3 regions of the Clostridium paraputrificum AGR2156 genome follow, and region 3 is predicted to be linked to each of the others. Evidence: riboswitches for the same ligand, from Rfam matches in the RefSeq annotation. Region 3 holds a riboswitch; each other region holds the start of a gene.

Region 1 (5,465 bases), on a different contig from region 3:
CACCTGTTGTTAAATGCAATTCTACAACTTCGTTTATTTTCTTCATTTCTTCAAAAACGTAAGAAAAAGAAGAAGTTTTATCTACATATATACCAACAAAACAACATACATCATATCCTAGTTTTGCAAGGTCTAGTAGAATTCTTGAACCTTTGATAATTCCCATGTCCTCCATCTTTTTCATTCTGACATGTATAGTTCCTCCACTAACATGACATATTCTTGCTATTTCCAGGTATGGTGTTCTACAATCTTTTATAAGTAATTCTAATATTTGAAGATCTAATTCATCTAATTGGAGATTAGGATTTAATGCCATATTGCCACCTCATTTTAATTCATATATTACTAATTTCTATTTTATCAAAAAATGTATGAATTTCAAAGGAAAAATTATAAAAAAGCAAAAAATGCTAATTAAAATTAAAATTTTATCAAGATATTATCAAAAAATAAATATTTTAGTAAGGAGATATAAGAATTATTATATATAATAATTCTACTTGAAAAACTGTTCATTTTACTCTAATATTATTAGTATAGTTAAAGTTAAGGAGGATGTGACGGATGGTAAACTTTTTAATATCAGCATTATATTTAGTTATCATGTTTGCTGTACTATTAGGGATTATAATGCTATGTAAGAAATGGGTATTTACAAAGATTAGAATAAATAAATTTATACCACTTGCTGTAGCAATTATAGGTTTTGCTATACAGTTATTTGTTAGACCAGAAGGAATGGTAATACAAATGATAGTTATGGCTGTAACAGTTATTTCTTTTTTCTGGTTTATGGATATTCAGCAAACTGGAGGACCAAAGAAGTCTAATGAGAAGAAAATAGTAATAAAACCAAAGTCTAAACCAAATAGGTTAAAAAATCAAAAAAATGATTAAAATATAAAATCCCTAAAATTAGGGATTTTTTTGTTTTTAAGGAAGTTATAAAATCAAGTGAAACAAATATTCACTTAACTTGTTTATTTTTCAATAAAGATTGGGGAACTTATGGCAAGCCTATTGTCTTGTTGCCAAATTCTAATTAAATACCAACTTTCCCCTTCAATATATTTATGATCATACAAATATTTTATAGAATTAAGGTTAATATTTTCAATTTTTTTAACTATAGTACTTTTATTTGTAACTATTTCAATAGATTTTATTTTGTTATTTTTATCTTCAGCAAATATCATAAATCGTAATGTGTCATCCTTAAGAATAATTTCAGTTCCCATCATAGAATCGTTTATAGTGAAATACATTTCAAGAGTTCTTGATTCTGTAGAAAAAGTTCTTCTTTCCCTAAATGCATCTATAAGTTCATCTTTTTTTAGTTCATAAGCTAATATTCCTGTAAGGTTATCACTATCACCAAAATTAAGTCTATGGTTATCCTGGCTATTTATAGCCCCAAGCTTCCAACCTTTATCAAGAAGAGAATAGTAATATTTATCGTGACGAATATACTTATTAGGGTAAGATCCATTTCCAACTTCCATAGAGGTTATAATTTTATTTAAAACCTCATTATAAGCTAAGGAAGTAATGTTTCTATGTGGATGATTAATAGTAACAATAGCTTCGGGGTTATTTAGCATCCATAGAATTAGTAAGTTTATGTCCTTAATTATCCCCTTAAAGTATGTGTTAGAATTAATTATATTAAAATCACCATATAGAGAAGTTTTTGTCTCAAAACCAACCATTGGTAAGAATGAATCATTTTTTTTTGCAAATCTTTCTGCCATTGCATTAGTTACATTCCATTTTGATATTTCTTTATTATTCCAATATAAATCTTTGCCTAAATAGGAGTTGTGATCAGTTATTATCATGAAATCTATTTGGGTGTTTTTACCGTATTCATAGGCATCATTAGGGGTGCCACGACCAGTAGAAAAAGCCGTATGACAATGTGGAATTCCATAAAAGCATTTTAATATTTTATTCTTTTTTTTACTTTTTCCCAAACCCGTTCCCTCTTAAAAAATGTTTACTATAATATATATAGTGCTTAAAGGTATGAAATGATGACAATAATCAATAGTAATGATAAAATAAGTAGAATACAAAAGGAAAAGGTAGGAGATTTATCTATGATTTATATTGGAGAAGATAATACTTTAAAAGTAGATAGAAAAGTTGAATTTGGTTTTTATTTAACTGATGGTAACGGGAATGATATTCTATTGCCAAATAATTTGATATTAAATGAAGAAATAGAAGTAGGAGAAGAAGTAGAAGTATTTGTATATAGAGATTCTAAGGATAGGCCAATTGCAACTATGAAAAAGCCATTGATAAAGGTAGGAGAAGTTGCATATTTAGAAATAGTTGGTCAAAGTTCATTTGGAGCTTTTGCAAATATGGGCTTAGATAGAGATATATTTATACCAATTAAAGAACAAAAGTTTAAATTGGTAACAGGCAAGAAGTACTTGTTATATGCATATCTAGATAAAACTAATAGATTAGCAGCAACTACATATGTTGATCCTTACATAGAAAAAGGTGAAGGCTTTAAAGTTGGCGATGAAGTAGAAGTTATAGCATATGGAAAAGGTGGAGAAAAGACAATAAGGGTAGCTATTGATGGTAAATATGAAGCTATAATCTTAGGAAATGAACATTTTACAGATATATATCCAGGGGATAAGTTTAAAGGTAGAATTAAAAGAATATATGAAGATGGTATAATTGGTATAACTAATAGAAAGAAGAGACTTGATGAAAGGGAAATGTTAAAGGAATCTATAGTAAGCTATTTACTTGAAAATGATGGATATATGCCTTTTAATGATAAGAGCGCTCCTGAATTAATAAAAGAAACCTTCCATACATCTAAAAACTATTTTAAGATGGCACTTGGCGGTTTAATGAAAGAAGGAAGAATAGAGCAAAATAGCGAAGGGACAAAATTAATTAAATAGATTCAATTATTAGAGAAATCTTAATTAGATTTCTCTTTTTTGTTTTAATTATGTCATGGAGACATGATTAATTTGGAAATGTAAATTTGTAGCTGTTGACAAAATATACTATTAGAGTTATTATTTAAGAAATTGAATAAGTAATAGAGGTAGAGGCGCTAGTTATTAAGAGTAATCTATAGGAGTGGGCACACTATGATAATAGATGAAAGGAATACTAGCCGAAGGAGATAGAGGCAAAGCTATTTTCTGGGTATGCAAATAATATTTGTATAACTGTCACGTAAGTGGAGGGCTACACAGATTTAAATATCTATATGTATAATCTATTAGTATAAATACTCTACCCATCATTTTTAATGATGGGTATTATTTTTTTAATAGATTTGCCCTTACCTTAATAAATAGGGGGTAAGAAATATGAAAGTAAAAGGACTTTGGGTGCCAGTTGTGACACCATTTGAAAATGATGAATTAGATATGGTATCTTATGAAAAGTTGGTAAATCATTATATCAATGAAGGGGTACATGGCTTAATGCCATTAGGTACAACTGGTGAAACACCAACTCTTTCAGAAAAGGAATATGAAGAGATAGTATCTAAAACAATGGAAGTGGTAAATGGAAGAGTACCTGTAATAATTGGACTAGGTGGAAATTGTACAAGAAGTGTAGTTGATAAATTGAAGGTGGTTGAAAAGCATAAAGTACAAGGAATACTATCTGTAAGTCCATATTATAATAGACCAGATCAAAGAGGAATATATGAACACTTCAAAAAAATATCTGAAAGTACAGATTTAGATATTGTATTATATAATATTCCATATAGGACTGGAAGAAATATGGAAAATGAAACGATCCTAAGATTATCAGAAGAGAAAAATATAGTTGGGGTAAAAGATGCATCTGGAGATTTTAATAAAACTATAGAGCTTTTGTTAAATAAGCCAGATGAATTTAGCGTATTATCAGGAGAAGATAATTTATTTTATAGTTCATTATTACTAGGTGGAGATGGTGGAGTAACAGCATCAGCACATTTGAAAACTAAAGAGTTTATAAAAGTATATGATTATATACAAAATAATGATGCGAAAGCAGCTCTAGAAATATGGAAGGAGATTTCTCCTATGATTCCTTTACTGTTTAAAGAGCCTAATCCAACACCTATAAAATATATGTTAAAGAAAATAGGATTAATTAATTCTGATGAAGTTAGACTACCATTGGTACCAATATCGGAAGAGCTAAAAAATGAATTGGATAGCAATATTGTGTTACAGTAAGGATTTTAAAGGATATATTAGTAGAGTTGTTTAAATAAAGAAAAATCCAGAAAAACACTATTGGAATTTTAAGGAATACTTGAATATAATGTGAATAAATAAAAATTAAAGTCAGTGAAAAGAGAGAGTAGGTATAGGAAATTAGTTTCAGAGAGCTTGGGGTGGTGTGATCCAAGTGCTGTAGCCTTTATTGAATGGGTCTTTGAGATGACACTTGGAATTTATAGTACAGGTGTACGGGAAGTCCGCCGTTAAAAGGACAGGGTATCGATTAAGTTCCGTACCTGGTAAAGATTGTGTGTAACGTAGGTGGCATAGCGAAATAAGGTATTTCGTCCTAAGGGATGAAGTATCTTTTGTTTTTATAAACACTTTTGTTATACAAAAAATGGGTGGCACCACGAGTCACTTCGTCCCATTATAGGATGAAGTGACTTTTTTTATTCTTTAGGAAATTATATGTGCCTAGTCTGTTGTTAATATGAGTTTCCGAAATCCAGAGTGCACTGAAAAAAACTATATAATTAGACAATCTGTTCATAACTTAAGTATTTAAGTGATATGTAAATTTATTTATAAAAAGGGGGAGTAAACATGATTAATATTTCAAAAGAACAATTTGAGGAAAATATTAAATCTAAAAAAGTATTTTCTATTATAAGTGAATTTAGAGGGGATGAAATTACTCCAATAACACTATTTAAAGCTTTAGATGGAGAAAGAAAGTTTATTTTAGAAAGTGGATGTAAAGAAAATAGGTTTGGAAGATATTCTTATTTAGGCGATAGCCCTTATAAAGAGGTCATTGGAGAAACTTTACAAGATATATTAACAATAAAAAAGGAAACACAAATTGATTTTGATAATAAAAGCAATAAGTTTTCGTTTAAAGGTGGAGCTATAGGGTATATGGGATATGACACTATAGCGTTATATGAGAAAAAATTAAAACTTAATAACTATGATGAATTGGATATACCTACAATAAGGTTTAATTTTTATAAAAGATATATTTGTTATGATCATTTTACTCACAAGGTATATGTAGTTGATAATGTATTTCCAAATAATAAGTGCCAGTATGAGGAAGTTATAGGTGGTCAAAGGGAGTATTTTAATAAATTAATAAATAAACCGATTAAATATGATAAGGAGTTAGAAAAGAAAGTTATAAAAATAAAACTTGGTACAACAAAAGAAGAATATATGAAAAAGGTAGATAGGGCAAAAGATTATATA
Region 2 (5,465 bases), on a different contig from region 3:
TAATTAATATGTCAGATGAAGTTTATGGAAAAAGTTGAATTTAGAGGCTTTCTTACGAAAGCTTCTTTTTTTGTATAATATTAGTATATACTATTAATAGATTAAAGGAAGGAATGGTGAACCGTATGATAAAAGAGGTATTCAAAAGAAATAGAGAAAGACTTATGGAAAAGGTAAATGATAATTCAATAGTAATTCTTTTTGCAGGTAATGCACCAAGAAAAAGTGCTGATGAACAATATCAATTTACTCCTAATAGAAACTTTTACTATTTTACAGGAATTGATGAAGAGGAGCATATTTTAGTTTTAACAAAAATAAATGGAGTAATAAGTGAAAGATTATTTATTAAAGATATAGATGAGGAAATGGAAAAGTGGGTTGGTAAAAGTATAAGGCCTGAAGAGGGAAAAGAAATATCGGGAGTTGAGGATGTAGCGTTTATAAGTACTTTTAAATTATTTTTAAATAAAACATTCAATAATTTAGTTGAAGTAAACTTATATTTAGATATAGATAGAGAAGAATTTAATAGCCTAAAAAATGTTGTCGGAGAATTTGCAAATGAAGTTAAAGGAAAGTATCCATTTGCAAATATAAGAAATTTAGCACCATTAATTGCACCCTTAAGGTTAATCAAGAATGAAGAAGAGATTGAAGAGATAAAAAAGGCCATAAATATAACTATTGAAGGTGTAAACAGTTTAATGAAAAACTGTAAAGTGGGAATGAAGGAATATGAAGTAGAGGCATATTTTGATTTTGTTTGTAAGAGCAATGGGGTAAAGGATTTTGCGTTTAAAACAATAGCTGCTGCAGGAAAAAATGCAACCATATTACATTATGTTGATAATAATTGCGATATAAAAGATGGAGATTTGATTCTATTTGATTTAGGAGCGCAATATAATTATTATAACGGTGATATTTCAAGGACATTCCCTGTAAATGGAAGGTTTAGTAACAGGCAAAAAGAAGTTTATAATGCAGTGTTAAGAGTTAACGAGAAAGTTATTAATGAAATAAGACCAGGGGTGAGGTTCCTTGATTTAAATAAAAAAGCAAAAGAATGGATTGCAGAAGAATGCATTAATTTAGGTTTAATAAAGGATAGAGAAGATGTTTCTAATTATTATTGGCATAGTATAGGCCATAGTCTAGGATTAGATACCCATGATATTGAAGGAAATAATAGAGATGTTATTTTACAAGAAGGAATGGTTTGGACTGTTGAACCTGGAATTTATATAGAAGAAGAAGGTATTGGAATAAGAATAGAAGATGATGTGGTGGTTACATCACAAGGTGTTGAAGTTTTAACAAAGGATATGATTAAGACTGTAGAAGAAATTGAGGAATTTATGAATAAATATAGTATATAATTTGGTACTTAAGGGTAAATATAATTTATGGTTAATTAAGAATAAGTTGGAGATGGTTTTATGGTAAGTGATGCAAAGAATATCTTTTTGGCTGGAGTTGGTGCTGCTGCATTAACATATGAAAAGGCAACAGAGGTAATTTCTCAGTTAGTTGAAAGAGGAAAATTAACTTTAGAGGAAGGAAGAGAATTGTCAGAAGAGTTAAAAAGAGATGTAAAAAATACAGCTAACGATGCAAAGGAATCTATGTTAGAAAAGGTGAATAATATAAAGCCATTAACTAAAGAAGAGCTAAATGATATTTTAGAAGAAAAGAATTACGCTACAAAGGCTGATGTATTAGAATTAAAAAGAATTATAGAAAGATTAGAAGAAAAAATTAATTAGAAATTTTAAATCCCTTGCTTAAAGATGGTTAAGTAAGGGATTTTATCTAGGGAGTTGAGTTTTTATATGAAATCTAGAGACAGGTTTCAAGAGATTATAAGAGTTTTTATTTCATATGGTTTTGGGTATTTAATTGATAGTAAATTTAATAATAGCAAAAAGTCTCCTATCAATTTGAGAATGGCATTAGAAGAATTAGGACCTACATTTATAAAGATTGGTCAAATATTAAGTACACGTCCAGATTTATTACCAGAGGAATATATAAATGAATTAATAAAGTTACAAGACTCAGCACCAGAAGAAAGTTTTGAGAATATTAAAAGTGTATTTGAAGAATCTATTAATAAAAAAATATATGATTGTTTTTTATACTTTAGTAAGAAGCCAACTGCATCAGCTTCAATAGCTCAGGTTCACGAAGCTATATTAAATGATGGAAGAGCAGTTATTGTAAAAATTCAAAGACCGAATATATATAATACTATGAAAACTGATATAGATATAATTAAAAAAATAATAAAGTTATCTAAGGGAAGAATTGATATTGATATAGTTGATCCTCTTGCTGTTATAGAAGAATTAGAATCAACTACAGAAAAGGAATTAGACTTTATAGATGAAAGTAAGAGCATAGTTAAGTTTAGAGAAAATAATGAAAATATTTCACCTATATATGCGCCAGATGTTATATCTAGTTTATGTAGTGAAAAGGTATTAACTTTAGAATATATAAATGGATTTAAGATAAATGATATGAAAATGATAGAAAAAAAAGGATATAGCAATAAAGATATTGCAAAAAAGTTAGCATTATCATATTGTAAGCAGATATTTGATGATGGTTTTTTTCATGGAGATCCTCATCCTGGAAACTTATTGATATCAAATGGAAGGATATGTTTTATTGATTTTGGTATAACAGGAGAACTAGATGAGGGACTAAAAAACTGGTTAAACAAAGCCATGATAGCAGTAGCTACAGGAGATAAGAATAAAATAGTAGATTTTATTTTAGCTATTGGAATAAAGAGAGGAAAAGTAAATAAAGGAAACTTATATGAAGACGTATCTTATTTATTTACAACATATTTAAATACATCTCTTAAAAATATAAAAATAGCTGTATTATTGGAAGAAATGTTTTCTATAGTTAAGAATAATAACATACAATTTCCTAAGGAGCTTGCAATACTTTTTAGAGGCTTAGTGATTTTAGAAGGGGTAATTGCAGAGGTTGATCCGCAATTAGATATAATATCAGTAATAACATCCTTTGTTAAAGGAAAAAATAAGATGCTTTTGATTAAAGATATAAATGAAGAAGAGTTAGTATTATCTGCATATTCTTTTTTTAGAGATGCTTCTAGAATTCCTAGCAAAGCTGTTGAGGCATTAAGCAGTATATCGGATGGTAGAGCTAAGATTAATTTTAATATTACAGATTTAGAAAATTCAGTAGATCATATAAGTAATATGGTGAACAGATTAGTTGGAGCATTACTTATTTCATCATTAATAATAGCGTCATCATTGATAATAAGTAATAATGTAGGGCCCATATATAAAGGAATATCTTTAATGGGCATAGCTGGATACATTATATCCGCTATATTTGCTATATTTTTATTAATAGCAGTGGTTAGAGATGGAGGCTTTAGAAGTAAGAAAAAGAAACGGAAAAGTTAATAATTACTAAAGACTATTAAAAAAATCTTGCAAGTGGATAAGAAATTATGTATAATTAATCTAAATTATTACAAGTGAATAAGAGAAGAGGTAGAGGCGCGATACTTAATAGTACTGTTGTGGACGTAAGCAGGATGAAGCAATAGGAAAGGAATTATCGCCGAAGTATAGAATTAAAGCTTTAATATTCTAATGCTGGGCTTATGCAGAATATGTATAAGACTGTCACAAATGTTTTTGTGGTGAGCTATCATTCAGGATTTTTAATGTGTATATTTTAAGCCTTGAGTGTTATCTCAAGGCTTTTCCTATTTTTACCTCTAAATCTTTTCACAATTAAAATTTAGGGGGAATTATTATGAAAAACAGAACTAGAAGTTTAGTATTGTTCATATCTACATTTATGCTAATTTTATTATCATCAACTGTAGTATTTGCAGCAGAGGTTGAACCTGCTGTAGTAAATTCAGAAAGATTTGGAGTATTAACACTTATACCACCATTAGTAGCTATAATATTAGCGTTTATAACTAAAAATGTTGTAATATCATTGTTTATAGGAACACTTTCGGGATGTTTCATGGTGCAGCTTGCAGGATATAATTTATTTGGAGCCTTTGTACAAGCATTCCTAGATTTTGTACAAAGAGCATTAAATTCACTTGCAGATCCATGGAACGCAGGTATTGTATTACAAGTATTAGTTATTGGAGGAGTTATTAATTTAATTTCTAAAATGGGTGGAGCTAGAGCTGTAGCTGAAGCGCTTGCTAAAAGAGCAAAGACACCAAGAAGTACACAAATTGTTACTTGGTTATTAGGGTTATTTGTTTTCTTTGATGATTATGCAAATGCATTAATTGTTGGACCAATAATGAAGCCAGTAGCAGATAAGATGAAAGTATCAAGAGAAAAGTTATCTTTTATAATAGATGCAACAGCTGCACCTATTGCGGGTCTTGCAATAATATCAACATGGATAGGCCTTGAAGTTGGGCTAATAGGAGATGCATTTGCTGGAATAGGGCAAAATGTAGATTCATTTGGAGTATTCTTACAAACTATTCCATATAGGTTTTATAACATTTTAATACTTGCATTTGTAGTTTTCTCAGCTGTACTTTTAAGAGATTTTGGACCAATGAGAAAGGCTGAAATAAAAGCAAGAAGAGGAGAGCAAGAATTAAAGGATATTGCAATAGATGAAGATACTGCTGAAGAATTTGAAGCTAAGAGTGGAATTAAATTAAGCATATGGAATGCTATAATTCCAATAGGAACATTAATAGTAGCAGCTCTAGCAAGTTTTTATTATAGTGGGTATACTGCAATTATGGCAGGAGAAGATATAGCATTAAAGGCTGTATTAACAGAATCTCCATTTTCATTTACAGCAATACAACAAACATTCAGTAATGCAGATGCTTCTATAGCATTATTCCAAGCAGCATTATTTGCAAGTATCGTAGCACTAATTTTAGGTGTTTGTAAGAAAATATTTACTATATCAGAAGGTATAGAAATCTGGATAGATGGAATGAAGGGATTAATTATAACAGGAGTTATATTAATACTTGCTTGGTCTTTAAGTTCAGTAATTAAAGAATTAGGTACAGCACAATATCTAGTAACATTATTATCAGATTCATTACCACAATTCTTGTTACCAAGTGTAATATTTATATTTGGAGCTGTAATTTCATTTGCAACAGGAACTGCTTATGGAACAATGGGAATATTAATGCCACTTGCTATTCCTCTAGCACATGCAATTTCACCAGATATGACTTATATTATCATGAGTACAAGTGCTGTATTAACAGGAGCAATATTTGGGGATCATTGTTCACCTATATCAGATACAACAATAATGTCATCTATGGGAGCTGGTTGCGATCATATTGCTCACGTTAAGACTCAAATGTGGTATGCACTATTTGTAGCAGTACTTACAATATTATTTGGTTATATTCCAGTTGGATTAGGGTTACCGATATATATTGTATT
Region 3 (5,465 bases):
CTTCTTCTGGTGTTTCTATTACAAAATAGTCACCCTCTATTCTATCTACTATAAACACTTCTTTCATCTGTCTATATCTTATCCTTCCTTTCCCAAAATTCATATTTTAAGTATAACATATTGAATGTTTTTTATAACCTCTTTACAATATATTTAATAAAAAATAAATATTTTATTATTGTTATTATACCCAATATTTCGACATAAAAAAAAGGCTATATAAAACTTAATATAACCTTTTAATAATTAGCTAATTTATTTCATTTTTTATTAAGTCTTCATAGCTTTCTCTCTTAGCTACTACTCTTGAATTACCTTCCATTGTCATTATTACTGCAGCTTTTGGAATCTTATTATAATTATTAGACATTGAATATCCATAAGCTCCTGTTGACATGATTGCAAGAATATCTCCAGTTTCACAAACTGGTAGCATTGTATCCTTAATTAATATATCTCCTGATTCACAACACTTTCCAGCTATAGTTACCTTTTCAATACAATCTTCATTCATTTTATTGGCTATGCCACATTCATACTTAGCATCATAAAGAGCTGGTCTAATATTATCAACCATACCTCCATCTACTGAAACATACTTTCTTACATTAGGTATATCCTTAATTGCCCCAACTTTGTATAAAGTCAGGCCTGCATTTCCAACTATTGAACGGCCTGGCTCTATAGTCAAAATTGGTTTCTTAATATTTAGATTTTTACATACATAATCAACCTTATTTAAAATAGCTTTACAATATTCTTTTGTTGCTTTAGGTGAATCTGCTTCTGTATAGTATATACCAAATCCCCCACCTAAATCTAACTCATTTATAATATATCCAGTTTCATTTTTTATCTTTTTTATTAAATTAAGCATTACTTCTGCTGCATCTTCAAAAGGTTCTAATTCAAATATTTGAGAACCAATATGGCAATGAAGCCCTGATAAATTTATATTCCCTAGAGATATGGCTTTCTTAATAGCAGACATTATAATATCTCCCACTGGCGCAAAACCAAACTTAGAGTCTATTTGACCTGTTTTTATATAATCATGGGTATGAGCTTCTATACCTGGAGTAATTCTTAAATATATATCCTGTACCTTTCCATACTCCTTAGCAAACTTATCAAGATATTCCATCTCATATAAATTATCTACAATAAATCTACCTACACCTAATTTTACACCTAATTCTATCTCATCTAAGGTCTTATTGTTTCCATGAAAATATATTCTTTCCATAGGAATCCCTGCTTTATATGCAGTATATAATTCCCCTCCAGAAACTACATCAAGACATAAGCCCTCTTCTTTTATTAGCTTTGCCATTTCTACTGTTAAAAATGCTTTTCCTGCAAAAGCGACTCTATTTCCATCTTCATCACATTTAAAGTTTTTATAATACTCATTACAGGTATCTCTAAGTAACTTTTCGTCCATTACATATAAAGGCGTTCCATATTCTTTTACTAAATCACTTGCCCTAATGCCCCCAATTATTAACTCCTCATCCTTTACTTCCATGCTTCCAAATAATTTCATACATAAAGCCCCCAATTTTAAAATTAACCTTTTAGAGTAAAAAAAATGTCACAGAATCTTCTGTGACTACTACTAAACAAATCTAAACTTGTTAAAATACATTATGACAATGTACCTTGTAGCTCATCACACTTTGTGACAGTTATATATATATTCTATATATAACCAGAAAAAGCATCTGCAAATGCTATCTCTTCGGCCTAACACCTTTCATTAATCTTCTTCATCTGCCGACTCTGATTAACTACTATTTGCTTTGGCACCTCTACCCTAGGCATATTCTTACTATATTATTTTACTCAAGGTTTAAATTTATGATACCATATTTTTCACTTAATTCAATATTTTTTATCACATTCTTCTAAAATTCTCTATACTTATCCATCAATTCACTCATTATCTCTGCTGTAGTTGGTGGCGTATATGTTATAGCATTTGCTCCTGCTAATATTGTCTCTTTAATACTTTCCCTTGTTGGACCACCTGTAGCTATAACAGGGAATTCTGGAAACTGCTCTTTTATCTTTCTTACTATCTTAGGAGTATTCTTTCCTCCTGATACATTTAAAATTGTAGCTCCTGATTCAATTCTTTCAGCTATATTTTCATATTCTGATACTATTGTAACAACTACAGGTATATCTATAGTTGCTCTTACTTTCCTGACCACTTCATTTGATGTAGGAGAATTTACAACTACACCCATTGCACCTTTAAACTCTGCATCCATAGCAAGATTTACAACTCTTTTCCCTTGAGTTATTCCCCCTCCTACTCCACAAAATACAGGTACATCGGCTGCCATTATTAGCGCTTCAGTAATAAGAGGTTGCGGGGTAAATGGATAAACTGCAATAATAGCATCTGCATTGGTATTTCTTATAATTGCTACATCAGTAGTAAATAATAACGATTTAATTCTCTTGCCAAATATTTTTATTCCTCCGCAATTTCTGATTTCAGGTGGAACTTCTACTACATGATTTCTTAAAGTCCCCTTAATTTCAGGAAGGAATTTGCTCTCTTTCTCCATTCCCTACACTCCCTTTTAATTATTATGTTATTTCCCTAAATATATTATAAGATATTAATTAAATATTTTTATAAAAAATATATTAATTTTATAAATAAAAATAATACTTTTATGTTACTTTACCCAAAAAGAGACCTTAGCTAAACTAAGATCTTATCTTTTTAAAATATCTAATACTTTTTTAATAACTTTTTTTCCTATTACATCTTCATTCATTAATTCTAAAGACTTATTTAGTTTTTCCCAAGAAACAGCTTCAACTTCATCAGATTTGATTATATAACCATCCTTATAAAAGGCCATAAATGTAAGCATCAATAATTCCTTACCTTCTATATATTCAGTCCCTAAGAATCTAACATTATCAATTTTTATTCCAGTTTCCTCAAAAACTTCTCTATGGACTGTATCCTCTGCCTTTTCATCTATACCTATATACCCTGAAATAAGAACTCTAGAATTCTTATAAATATAACTTTGCTTTAATAATAAAACTTCATCATCTTTAATTACAGCCACCATAATACAAGGCTTAGGCACATCAAAGAATAACAAATCATCCTTTACACAATAGGGTACTCCACCTTCATCCCAACTATATTTTTCTTCTAACTTAGCTCCACACTTAGGACAATAAATAAATTTCATAGCTTACCCCCAAATACAATTATACTATTAACTATATCATAGAGAATTTTCTATCACAATATAATATCTAAAGGCTTAAATAAAGTTATACTATCCTCTGTAACCCTGCAAGAATAAGCAAAAATATCCACACCATTTTCATTAGCTAATCTTAAAGCTTCTGCAAACTTAGGATCTGTTTCATCATTAGGAGTAAAGGATACTACATCTTCTATTTGTATTAAAAACAATACCCCAGCTCCTCTACCACTTTTCTTAACTTCTATTAACTCAAGTAAGTGTTTTCTTCCCCTATCAGTTGGTGCATCAGGAAATCTGCATCTTCTTTCTTCTTCTAAAGTTACACCCTTTACTTCTAAATAATATTCTTCTCCATCATCATTAGATAATTTAAAATCAAACCTACTATCTCCAAAAGTTTTCTCACTTAATATATTATTATATTTTTTCAACTTTTCCACAACTCCTAATTGTAATGCTTCTTTTACCACCTTATTAGGAATTTGTGAATCAATACTTATTAACTTATCTCCTTTAAGGGCAGCTATTAAATCATACCTAGTCTTTCTATTTGGATTTAACTCCTCCCTTAGATAAACTGTACATCCTGGAATCAATATTTCTCTGCATCTTCCTGTATTAGGAACATGAACTACAATTTCTTCCCCATCAATTAATACAGATGCATTAAATCTATTTGGTCTTTTTATAAAGCTTGCTTTTATAATTTTCTTATTATATTTCATTTTTCCACCTCATTATCCACATTATCCACAGATTTAATCCACAGTTTTGTGGATTTTGTGTATAGTTATCAACAAAAATTACTATCTATATGTAACAAATTCTAACTGATAATAATTTTTTATGCAATATTCTCTATATTGTTGTAGAAATATCTCTTATTCATATATATTGTGTCCACACTTATACTAATCTTAATCCCCAATTAAAATAAGTTATCCACATTTTTATTCACTTTATCCACACTATAAACAAACCCCTGTATTTATCAGCCTTCTCACTGTTAATAACTTATAATAGTTATACACATCCACTTTTTAATAAAAAATTAAGAAATCTTAACTTTATATTAAACATCATTCACTATCTTGTATTATATAATACCAAATCATATAATATAGTTATAAAATAACATAGGAGGCTTGGTAATGAACATACAGTTAAAGAAAGGAATCTTAGAACTATGCGTCTTATCAGTACTTTCTAAAAAAGATTGCTATGGCTATGAACTAGTAAACGAAATATCAAAGCATATTTCTATATCTGATGGAACTATATATCCTATTCTTAGAAGGTTAACTAACGAGGGCTACTTCACAACATATTTACAGGAATCTCAAGAAGGACCACCTAGAAAATACTATCGACTTACAGAGTCTGGATATAAAATAAAAAATGAGCTAGAAAGAGAATGGTTAGACTTTCAAAACTCAGTAAACAATATTTTGTTGGGAGGCTTAGAATATGAATAAAATGGAATTTTTTAAAATTCTTGAAGAAGGTTTAATAGATTTTCCTGCTCATGAATTACAAGAAATTTTATATGATTATAAGGAACACTTTTCCAATGCACAATCTGATGGAAAAACAGAAGAAGAAATAATAGAGGAGCTTGGTGACCCCTATACTATAGTAAATCAATATAGAAGTAACTATATTCAAGTTTCCACCACTAATACAGAATATGAAGATACTTATGAAGAAAAAGAAGCTAACAACGAAACATATACTAATTACAATGATGATTCCAATAAAAAATACTCTAATAATAGCACTAATAGCTCATCTAATTCTTTAATCAATATAATTCTAAAAATTTGTATGATTGTTGGTTTGTTAATATTATTTTTCCCTATTGTAATAGCAGGATTAGCAACTGTATTGGGACTTGGAACAGGTTTATTAGCAATACCTTTTGCATTTAGTATCTCAGGAATACTTATGCTTTTAGGAAAATTCGGTTTTACCATTTTAGGATTTGGAGTACCTGCATTCTTTGCTGACTTCCCTACTTCAGTAACTCTTTTAATTACTATAGGTTCAATTTCAGCTACTTTAATATGTTTCATTCTGTTAATTTATCTTATAAAATTTATAATTTTAATAATAAAAAAACTGATGAATAAATTATCAAATAAGGAGGGTATATAATGAAAAACTTTATGTCTAGAAAAATGAAAATTTTTCTTTCTGTTCTTGCTATAATAAGTCTTG

The links. A riboswitch is a leader RNA that binds a small molecule or an ion and turns the genes downstream of it on or off. The one in region 3 is predicted to bind lysine.
Region 1: another riboswitch for lysine. It lies ahead of dapA (4-hydroxy-tetrahydrodipicolinate synthase); the one in region 3 lies ahead of lysA (diaminopimelate decarboxylase).
Region 2: another riboswitch for lysine. It lies ahead of G594_RS0110635 (Na+/H+ antiporter NhaC family protein); the one in region 3 lies ahead of lysA (diaminopimelate decarboxylase).

What each region holds. Positions count from the first base shown of each region.
Region 1 is NZ_AUJC01000007.1:43,872-49,336, reverse strand. It holds gene G594_RS0108165 (Lrp/AsnC ligand binding domain-containing protein) at 1-319, opposite strand, end outside; gene G594_RS0108160 (hypothetical protein) at 568-900, shown strand; gene G594_RS0108155 (CehA/McbA family metallohydrolase) at 984-1,976, opposite strand; gene G594_RS0108150 (CvfB family protein) at 2,103-2,936, shown strand; lysine riboswitch at 3,079-3,242, shown strand; gene dapA (4-hydroxy-tetrahydrodipicolinate synthase) at 3,357-4,226, shown strand; T-box leader at 4,332-4,647, shown strand; gene trpE (anthranilate synthase component I) at 4,821-5,465, shown strand, end outside.
Region 2 is NZ_AUJC01000009.1:92,027-97,491, reverse strand. It holds gene G594_RS0110655 (putative ABC transporter permease subunit) at 1-38, shown strand, start outside; gene G594_RS0110650 (aminopeptidase P family protein) at 126-1,382, shown strand; gene G594_RS0110645 (phasin family protein) at 1,443-1,769, shown strand; gene G594_RS0110640 (ABC1 kinase family protein) at 1,836-3,458, shown strand; lysine riboswitch at 3,542-3,716, shown strand; gene G594_RS0110635 (Na+/H+ antiporter NhaC family protein) at 3,817-5,465, shown strand, end outside.
Region 3 is NZ_AUJC01000001.1:661,692-667,156, forward strand. It holds gene G594_RS0103145 (DUF3006 domain-containing protein) at 1-103, opposite strand, end outside; gene lysA (diaminopimelate decarboxylase) at 251-1,546, opposite strand; lysine riboswitch at 1,658-1,822, opposite strand; gene G594_RS0103155 (beta/alpha barrel domain-containing protein) at 1,908-2,579, opposite strand; gene G594_RS0103160 (NAD(+) diphosphatase) at 2,733-3,227, opposite strand; gene sfsA (DNA/RNA nuclease SfsA) at 3,281-3,973, opposite strand; gene G594_RS0103170 (PadR family transcriptional regulator) at 4,400-4,723, shown strand; gene G594_RS19515 (DUF1700 domain-containing protein) at 4,716-5,402, shown strand; gene G594_RS0103180 (DUF4097 family beta strand repeat-containing protein) at 5,402-5,465, shown strand, end outside.